2 linked regions of the Luteolibacter yonseiensis genome follow. Each later gene encodes a partner of the first gene's protein in a complex. Links are inferred from orthologs where the notes say so. Each region holds a gene or a part of one and is shown on either strand. Other genes may lie near its edges.

What was found. The genes of interacting proteins can lie anywhere in the genome.
Region 2: the proteins of hisF (region 1) and hisH are in contact, whole or in part, in a crystal structure (PDB 6RU0), measured with the Thermotoga maritima proteins. The link is inferred for Luteolibacter yonseiensis from one-to-one orthologs. Residues at the interface, in WP_004080486.1 of Thermotoga maritima: Met1, Leu2, Ala3, Arg5, Ser40, Glu41, Asp45, Glu46, Ala70, Glu71, Ile73, Asp74, Ile75, Pro76, Phe77, Asp98, Lys99, Ser122, Gln123, Glu161, Thr195, Leu196, Asn247, Arg249, Glu251; in WP_004080484.1 of Thermotoga maritima: Asn15, Arg18, Arg22, Arg117, Leu118, Pro119, His120, Met121, Gly122, Trp123, Asn124, Asn134, Gly135, Tyr136, Tyr138, Val140, Tyr158, Glu180, Lys181, Ser182, Ser183, Lys184, Ile185.

Annotation. Positions count from the first base shown.
Region 1 is NZ_JAENIK010000011.1:302,213-306,686, forward strand. Bases 528-3,345 are described here. They hold hisF (imidazole glycerol phosphate synthase subunit HisF), read right to left. Parts: upstream 2,410-3,345; coding sequence 1,645-2,409; downstream 528-1,644. Other genes in these bases: JIN84_RS10955 (FUSC family protein), read left to right, coding at 528-1,636; JIN84_RS10965 (LysR family transcriptional regulator), read right to left, coding at 2,462-3,340. In the rest of the region: more of JIN84_RS10955, read left to right, coding at 1-527; JIN84_RS10970 (MFS transporter), read left to right, coding at 3,393-4,474.
Region 2 is NZ_JAENIK010000012.1:966,766-971,374, reverse strand. The notes cover bases 1,096-4,048. They hold hisH (imidazole glycerol phosphate synthase subunit HisH), read left to right. Parts: upstream 1,096-2,241; coding sequence 2,242-2,856; downstream 2,857-4,048. Other genes in these bases: JIN84_RS19775 (fumarate reductase/succinate dehydrogenase flavoprotein subunit), read right to left, coding at 3,031-4,048; hisB (imidazoleglycerol-phosphate dehydratase HisB), read left to right, coding at 1,652-2,245; JIN84_RS19790 (PTPDL family protein), read left to right, coding at 1,096-1,627. Also shown: JIN84_RS19795 (DUF255 domain-containing protein), read left to right, coding at 1-533; more of JIN84_RS19790, read left to right, coding at 572-1,095; more of JIN84_RS19775, read right to left, coding at 4,049-4,609. UniProt on the Escherichia coli protein: IGPS catalyzes the conversion of PRFAR and glutamine to IGP, AICAR and glutamate. The HisH subunit catalyzes the hydrolysis of glutamine to glutamate and ammonia as part of the synthesis of IGP and AICAR.

The sequences.
Region 1 (4,474 bases):
GGACAGTTGGATCGCGCTGGCGGAATTGCTGGAGGTGATGTCTCCCGAGACGCGGGGCGACGCACAAACGATCCGGGACAGGGAAATCACCCTGCGTGCCTCGCTGAACGATGCCCAAGCGACCTTGCACGCGTCCAAGCGCCATTCCGGCAAGGTGCTGCGGCATCTGGAACTGCTGAACCTGGCTGCGGCGCGGCTTTCCTTGCGGATCATCGCGTTCCGGACGGCCCTGGAAAACTTCGAGAAATGTCCGGGACATGCCTCGTTCGAGGCGGGACTGACCCCTGTCCTGTCATCGCTGGCGAACACCGCCCGGACCGTCGCGCTTGCGGTGGTTTCCGGACAACCGTCCTACTGGGAGTCGTTCGAAGTGCGGATGAAACGTCTGGAAACCTTGCTTGCCGTCGCGCGGACGCGGGTGGCTTCTCAATTCGGCGATTCGACGGCCAGCTCCCAACTGGTTGAAATCCTGAGCCAGATCGAGGAGCAACTGCCGATCGTGCGGGAGGCTCTGCAGGCGACCTTGGAGCGTACGACGCTGGAGCGGGCGGCGTTTTCACTGGAGCTTTTCGACCTCGGCACGCTGACCTTGCGACCGCTCGGAGCGATTCTGAATTTTTCAAAACGCCTCGAACCCGCGTTGGTCCGGCACACGGTCCGGGCGATCCTGCTGAGCATCATCGGTGTGGTTTTTTTCAAGTGGAGCGGATTCCCGCATGGTTACTGGCTGCCGTTCACGATGCTGGTCGTGTTGCAGCCGGACTTCGGTTCCACGCGGGAAAAAGCCGCGCAACGGGTTCTCGGCACGCTTGCAGGAGGTCTCATCGCCAGCAGCCTGCTGTGGCTTCATCCACCGCTTCCGGTGTTGTTCGTGGCCATCGGCATCACGATCTTCGCTTTCGGGTATTTCGTGAAACGGAACTACGCCGTGGCCGTGGTATTCATCACCCTGATGGTGGTGCTGCTCACGGAGTCCCATCACCCGGTCACCCTGGCATTCACCCTCGAGCGGATGGGCAGCACTTTTGCAGGCGGATTCCTATCGTTGGTCGCCGCGCTGATCTTCTGGCCCGAATGGGAGCGTGACCGGTTTCCGGGCATTCTGGCGAAGTCGATGGAATCGAATTTCGCCTACCTCAGCCTCATCGCCTTCCGTCTCAAGGATGGTGGTCCGGATGATGATGAGCTCCACCAGGCGCGCCAGGCCGTGGAGAACGCCAACAGCGAGGCTTTTTCCTCACTGAAACGCATGAACGGCGATCCGAAAAACCGCCGCGACGGACTCCGCCAGGCCGCCGCCCTTGCGAATGGAAACCAGCGCATCACCAATGCCCTTACCGTGATCGCCCTCCATCTGAACGATCAGAAAACGCGCCATCCCGAGATGCTCGCCCATTTCACCCTCATGGCGGACGCCGCGTTCCAGGCGCTCATCGAGACGGAAACAACGGGCAAACCCTCCGTCCGGATCGACTCCGCCGCAGAGGAGTTGAAAAATTTCCATCTGCCGGAAATCGAACCCGACCACCTCGATGGCGAGCGTTTCCGCGAACCTTGGACTTATCCCCAGCTCGTCCGGATCGTCACCGAACTGGACGCGATGCTGCTCATCGCCCGGTCCACGGGCCCGGCGTGAGGGTCATGTCAGACGTAGGGCCTCACCGGCACGCCGCGCTCGGCGAAGTGTTGTTTCGCCTCGGCGATCGTGTGCTTCTTGAAGTGGAAAATGCTGGCTGCCAGCACCGCGTCCGCCTTGCCGGCGTCCAGCACGTCCACCATGTGGTCGAGATTTCCCGCGCCGCCGCTGGCGATGACCGGGATGCCGATGGCCGAGGAAACCGCGGCGGTCAGCTCGATGTCGTAGCCGGCCTGGGTGCCGTCCGAGTCCATGCTGGTGAGGAGGATCTCACCCGCACCACGCCGCCAGACCTCCTTGGCCCACTCGACGGCGTCGAGGCCGACCGGCTTGCGGCCGCCGTGGGTGTAGACACCCCATTTGCCGGGGCCTTCGCGTTTCGCGTCGATGGCGACGACGATGCACTGGCTGCCGAAGGCTTTCGCCCCGGCATCGACAAGCGATGGATTCGTCACGGCGGAAGTGTTCACGCCGACCTTGTCCGCGCCCGCGAGCAACATTTCCCGCATGTTCTCCACACTGCGGATGCCGCCCCCCACGGTGAGCGGGATGAAACATTTTTCCGCCGTGCGGCGGACGACGTCCACCATCGTGTTGCGGTTGTCGGAGGACGCGGTGATGTCGAGAAAGACGAGTTCGTCAGCCTGCTGGAGATTGTAGGCGATGGCGCATTCCACCGGATCACCGGCGTCGATGAGGTCCACAAAGTTCACGCCTTTGACCACGCGGCCATCGGTCACGTCCAGGCAGGGGATGATTCGTTTCGCAAGCACGCGGGAACCATGGCAAGCCAGCACGGTGAGGCAAGTAAAACGCCGGGCTTTGTCATTTCTGCCGTTTCAGATCCTCACGCAACAGGGTGAGGAACCGCAGCAGCGCCGGGTTGGTGTCGCCCGCGTTCCATGCCGCGCTCACCGACCATGCGGCTTCCTTGTCCTTCAGCCGGTGCAGCCTCATGCCTTCGAAGCGGGCGCTCCAGAAGGATTCGGGAATGATCGCGACGCCCAATCCGGCCCGGACCAGCGCGATCGCGGTCATGAATTCCGGCACCTGCTGGATGACCCTGGGCTGGAAGCCGTGCTTCGCGCAAAGCTGGAGCATGTGGGTGCGGAATCCCGGCGAACGCTCTTCGGAAATGGCGACGAATGGTTCGTTCCGGCAATCCGCGAGTTTCAGGTTCGCGGGAAGAGAGGAGAGCGAGGATGAGACCAAGGCCAGCCGGTCCGTGACGGCGGGCAGGGTTTTGAGATCCTTGGACACCGGCAGCCGGACGAAACCAAGATCCAGTTTTCCGGAGGCCAGCGCCGCCAGTTGCTCCGCCGTGGACATGTCCTTCAGGCTCACATCGATCTCCGGGGCCATTTCACGCAACTTCACGATCAACCGGGGGACGAGCTCAAAGGTGTGGAATCCGAAACCGAGGTTGAGCTGCCCCGCCTCGCCGGTGGCCAGGCGCTGTCCCCGGTCAACCAGTTCGTCGAACGACTGCAGGGTGGTTTTCGCTTCCCGCAAGAACTGCGTTCCCAACGGGCTCAGCGCGGTTCCCTGTTTTCCCCGCACGAAAAGCCGTCCGCCGAGATCCTCCTCCATGCGGCGGATCTGCTTGGTGAGGGCCGGCTGGCTGAGGTTCAACAGCCGCGACGCCTTGCCGAAATTCAGCTGTCCGGCCAGGAGGACGAAGGATCGGAGTTCTCGGATGTCCATAACCAGAGGTTATCACATCGATGAAATAATGCCATTGGAAGAATTTCAACGGATGAGGGAGGATGAGCGCGTGAACGAAACCACCGCAGATGAGGCCGGTTTGTCCGCAGGATGCGGACCGGCTGTTTCCTCCAGGCCACGCATCGCCGCGTCATTGTTCTTCCTCGTGGACGGGATGATCTTCGGCACCTGGGCCACGTTGATTCCGTCGTTCAAATCGAAATTCGGGCTGACGGAGGCGGATCTCAGCATCGCGCTGCTCGGCATGGTCATCGGAGCCATCGTCTCGATGCCCGTTGCCGGACAATCCATCGCGCGCCGTGGCAGCCGGGCGAACCTGAACTTCCTCGCTCCCGGATTCTGCATCGCGCTCGTCCTGCTGGCCATCGCACCGGGTTTCCCGACATTTGTCGCCGCCGCGACCCTTTTCGGCGCGTTCAAGGGCGCGTTCGATGTTTCGGTGAACGCGCAGGGCATCGCGATCGAGAACTCGGTCGGCAAGCCCATCATCGCCACCTTCCAGGCGCTTTGGAGCATCGGCGGACTGCTTGCCGCGCTGGCGGTGGGTTTTGCCCTGAGACTGGGCGCGGGAGCGGTTCCGATCGCCCTGACCGTATCCGCCGCGATGATCCTGGTGGTCGTTTCCAGCGCGGGCAGCCTGTTGGCCGGGGACAAGGCGCCTTCCAAAACAGGAGGGGGATTCAAATTTCCCAACGGCAAATTGCTGAAAATCGGGATACTCGCTTGCATGGCCCTCTTCACCGAGGGGGTCATGATGGACTGGAGCGCTGTTTACAGCAGCACGGTGTCCGGGGCGGCACCATGGCTCGCGCCGATCGCATACGGGATTTTCTCGTGCTGCATGGCGGCGGGGAGGTTGTCGGGTGATCATCTCATCGGGCGCCACGGGCCGTTGAAGATCCTCAAGACCGGAGGCTGGCTCACGACCGCGGGCCTGGTGGTGATCATCGGCATCCATGAATGGCCGGCGACCTTCTTCGGTCTCGCGCTGGCGGGCTTCGGTCTGGCGAATCTGGTTCCCATCCTTCTTGGTGCGGGTGGCCGCGCCCATGAGGGCGGGGTGGGGCAAGGTGTCGCCGCCATTTCCATGATGGGCTATTTCGGCTTCCTCGC
Region 2 (4,609 bases), on another replicon or contig:
TGATCACTTCTGACGAAAGTTGGCTGGCGTGGTCCGAGGACCTGGCATCCACCGCCGCCGAGCTTTTCACCAGTGCTGAATTTCTCAAGGAATGCCCTGATGATGCGAAGATTCTGGATCTTCCCGTGACGGATCTCGTCATGTTGTTCGACGACTCCACGGCGGGCCTGATCTCCTTTGCCGAGTGCCGGCTGGCCGAGCGCCAGCGGCCCCTCGCCACTTCATTCAGCCAGTTGGCCACCCCGCTGCCCACCTATGCCGCGGAAAGACCCATTCTCCACACGGACCTCCTTCAGGCGACCATCGCCCGTGAATTCAAGGTTACCGTGGTCACCGGGCCGGATCTCTCGCCCGAAATGAAACTCGCCACCGAACGCATTTCTCCACGCATGGTCCAGAAGCGTCCTGCGAAATCACGGGATGAAGTTCCCGCCGGAGCTGCTATGGTCATCCTGTCCGGAGGGCAGACCCGCGTGGTTTCCACACCCGCGGCTTTGGAAGAAGCGCTCTTGCCCTTGCCGGAAAAATCATGAACCCTCTCCGGAGCAGCCACTCGAAAAAACACCCATCAATGAAATCAAAATTTTCCCTTGCCGCAGTCTGTTGCGCCACCCTGGCCCTTCCTTGTTTCGCTGAAACCTTCACACTCAAGGATGGGAGCACGTTTGAAGGCAAGATCCTCAGCGAGGAGGGAGATACTTATGTGGTGGACGCACAAGTGACCAAGAGCATCCGGGACGAAAAGCGGGTGCTCAAATCGGACGTCGTCAAGATCAGCCGCGAACAGCCGGACCTCAAGGCTTTCGAAGCCCTCGGCAAGCTGGCACCCACCCCGGACCTCATGACGGCGGAAGAGTATCAGGTGAAGATCTCCAGTCTGGAAAAGTTCCTCAAGACCTATCCTGTCGGGACCAAGACCACCGAGGTGAAGAGCGCTCTCGAGACTCTCAAGGCCGAGTTCGTCCAAATCAGCGCGGGAGGCATCAAGTTCGACGGAAAGATCATTTCCCAAGACGATTTCAAACAAAACGCCTATGATCTCGACGCCCGCATTCAGGAAGCGAAGATCCGCCGCCTCGTGGAAGCCGGACGCTATATCCCCGCTCTCCGCCAGTTTTCCGAATTCGACCGTGATTTCCGCACCAGCCTGGCCTATGCGGATCTGCAACCTCTCATCGTGAAGGTTATCCAAAGCCAGCAGGCGGAGGCCAAACAGGGATTGGCCACGCTGCCCGCACGTTTGAAAAAGCGTGAGGCGGCGTTGCAACAAATGGCCGGCGATGCCCGGACAGCGACGGATCTCGCCATCAAGGAGGAGGATGCGGCCATCGATGCCAACTACAAGGCCGAGAAGGAAGCGAAGGAAAAATGGATCACTCCCAGCCCCTATCACAAGGCTTCACTGGATGAATTTGACAAATTCTGCACCACCGAACTTACCCGGCTTGCCGCGGTCAAGACCGTCATCGCCACCGACGGTGGCTCGGCTTACCGCCAGGTTTACAACGTCGTGAACAGCGATGCGAACGCCGCGGCGGTCTCCGCCGCCATGAGTGCCGCAAAGACCGCTCTCGTTCCCGTGCGCTATCTCGCTCCGCTCGACGCCCAGGCAAAGGGCAGGAAGTGACTTTTTCCTGATTTTCCAGCATTCATGTCCACACCACGCACCGCCAGCCGCAGCCGCAAGACCGCGGAGACCTCCATCGAGCTGTCCATCGACATCGATGGCTCGGGAGTTTCCAAAATCGACACCGGCGTCCCGTTTTTCGACCACATGCTCACGCTGTTTTCGAAACACGGCCTGTTCGACCTCAATGTGAAAACCGTTGGCGACATCGAGGTGGACTCGCATCACACCATCGAGGACACCGGCATCGTGATCGGTGACTGCATCCGGGAGGCGCTTGGCACCAAGGAAGGCATCCGCCGCTACGGTTGCTGTTATCTGCCGATGGACGAGACACTCGCCCGTGTGGTTGTGGACCTGAGCAACCGCCCGCACCTGGAATTCCGTGCTCCTGCCGGAACCGCGTCCGCGCCGAACATGCCATTCACCCTTGTGGAGGAATTCTGCCGTGCCGTTTCCTCAAACCTGCGCGCGAACATCCACGTCGAGCTGTTGTACGGCCGCGACGGCCACCACATCGCCGAAGCGATTTTCAAAGGCCTCGCCCGCGCCTTGCGGGACGCCTGTGAAAAAGACCCGCGTGTGAAAGGCATTCCCAGCACCAAGGAGGCACTGTGAAAACCGGCATCATCGACTACGGCGGCGGAAATCTCCGCAGCGTCGCCAATGCGTTGCGTTCGCTTGGCCAGGACCCCGTCATCATCGCCAGTCCCGAACAGGTTGGCGACGTCACGCACCTCCTGTTGCCCGGCCAAGGCGAATTCGGCGACACCATGCGGCGTCTCGAAGAGCGCGGCCTCGCTTCGTTTCTGAAAAACTGGATCGGTGAGGACCGTCCGTATTTCGGCATCTGCGTCGGTTATCAGATCCTCTTTGACAACAGCGAGGAAGCTCCCGAAGTCTGCGGACTGGGCGTTCTCCCCGGTACGGTCCGCCGTTTCCATGACGAGCCCGGCTTGAAGATCCCGCACATGGGCTGGAACTCAGCCGCCGGCACACGTGGAGACACCCGCGTCTGGCAAGGACTCGGCGCAGATCCTTATTTCTACTATATCCACTCTTATTTCCCCGAACCCGCCGCGCCGGATGACATCGTCGCCCGGACCACCTACGGCACCCAGACCTTCGCCGGAGCGGTGGAGCGGGGGAATCTCTTCGCCTGCCAGTTCCACCCGGAAAAAAGCCAGGAAACCGGACTGAGATTGATCAGGAATTTCCTGGGGATCTGAGTGTCTGCCTGGAAGTCCAATAGGTTGGGCTGCCCGAACCGGCACTGGGCATGGACTTGCCCGGCGAGTGCTTGGAGGACTGTTCCTGGCCCGTTGGAATTTACAAATGAACAAAAGTGTCCGTCCACTTCAGCGCGGACGGACACGGGAGGCGGAATGAATTCCGCGCTCCGTTCAAGCGTAGCTCCGGATCGACGCCTTCACACTTTCGTAAACCAGTGGTTCCTTGTGCAGGGTCGGGGCCGAGTCGCCGTTGTATTGCCAGGCGGAGACGTGTGAGAAGTGCTCGTCATGGCGCTTGGCCTCGCCGGCCTGTGTGCTGCCGGAGATGACCTCGGGGTCGGTTTCGAAGAACTGGTGCTCGCTGCGGAAGTGGCCGCCGCAGGATTCCTCGCGGTCACGGGCGTCGTAGCACATGACTTCCGCGAATTCGAGGAAGTCGGCGACGCGTCCGGCCTTTTCGAGTTCCATGTTCACATTCGCACCGGAGCCGGGAATGCGGACATTCTGCCAGAATTCCTCGCGGATCTGTGGGATCTTCTCAAGCGCCTCGGTAAGTCCCTCACGATCGCGCGCCATGCCACACTTGTTCCACATCGTCATGCCGAGCTCGCGGTGGAAGGAATCAACGGTGCGTTTGCCATTGATGTTGAGGAGTTTGTTGACCCGTTCCTTGGTTTCCGCCTCGGTTTGTTTGAACTCGGGCATCGAGGTGTTGAAGGTGCCGGGCTTCTGGGTGACGAGGTAGTTCGCGATGGTCGTAGGAATGACGAAGTAGCCGTCGGCCAGACCCTGCATCAGTGCGGAGGCTCCGAGACGGTTCGCGCCGTGGTCGGAGAAATTCGCCTCGCCGAGGACGTGCAGGCCGGGGACGTTTGACATCAGGTTGTAATCGACCCAAAGGCCGCCCATCGTGTAGTGGACGGCGGGGTAGATCATCATGGGACCCTTGTAAGGATCCTCTCCGGCGATCTTGTCATACATCTGGAAAAGGTTGCCGTAGCGGGCGCGGATCGTCGCCTCACCGAGGCGCTTGGTGGCATCGCGGAAGTCGAGGTAAACACCGAGCCCGGTGGGGGCCACGCCGCGACCGTCGTCACAGGCTTCCTTTGCGGCGCGGGAGGAGATGTCACGCGGTGCGAGGTTTCCGAAGGACGGGTATTTGCGTTCGAGGAAATAGTCCCGGTCATCTTCAGCGACGTCGGCGGGAGTGAGGGTCTTCTTGCGGATCTTCTCCGCGATCTCGCGGGATTTCGGCGCCCAGATGCGGCCGTCGTTGCGGAGTGACTCGGACATCAGGGTGAGCTTGGACTGGTAGTCGCCGCTCACGGGAATGCAGGTCGGGTGGATCTGGGTGTAACACGGGTTCGCGAAGAAAGCGCCCCGCCGTGCGGCGCGCCATGCGCCGGTGACGTTGCAGCCCATCGCGTTCGTGGAGAGGAAGAAGACGTTGCCGTAGCCACCGGTGGCCAGGATGACGGCGTCTCCGGCGTGCGAGGAGATTTCTCCCGTCACCATGTCGCGCACGACGATGCCCTTGGCGTGGCCGTTGACGAGCACCACGTCCAGCATCTCGGTGCGGGGATACATTTTCACGCCACCCTTGTGGATCTCCTTTTCGAGCGCCTGGTAGCAGCCGATGAGAAGCTGCTGCCCGGTCTGGCCGCGGGCGTAGAACGTCCGGGAAACCTGCGAGCCGCCGAAGGAGCGGTTGTCGAGCAGGCCGCCGTATTCGCGGGCGAACGGCACCCCT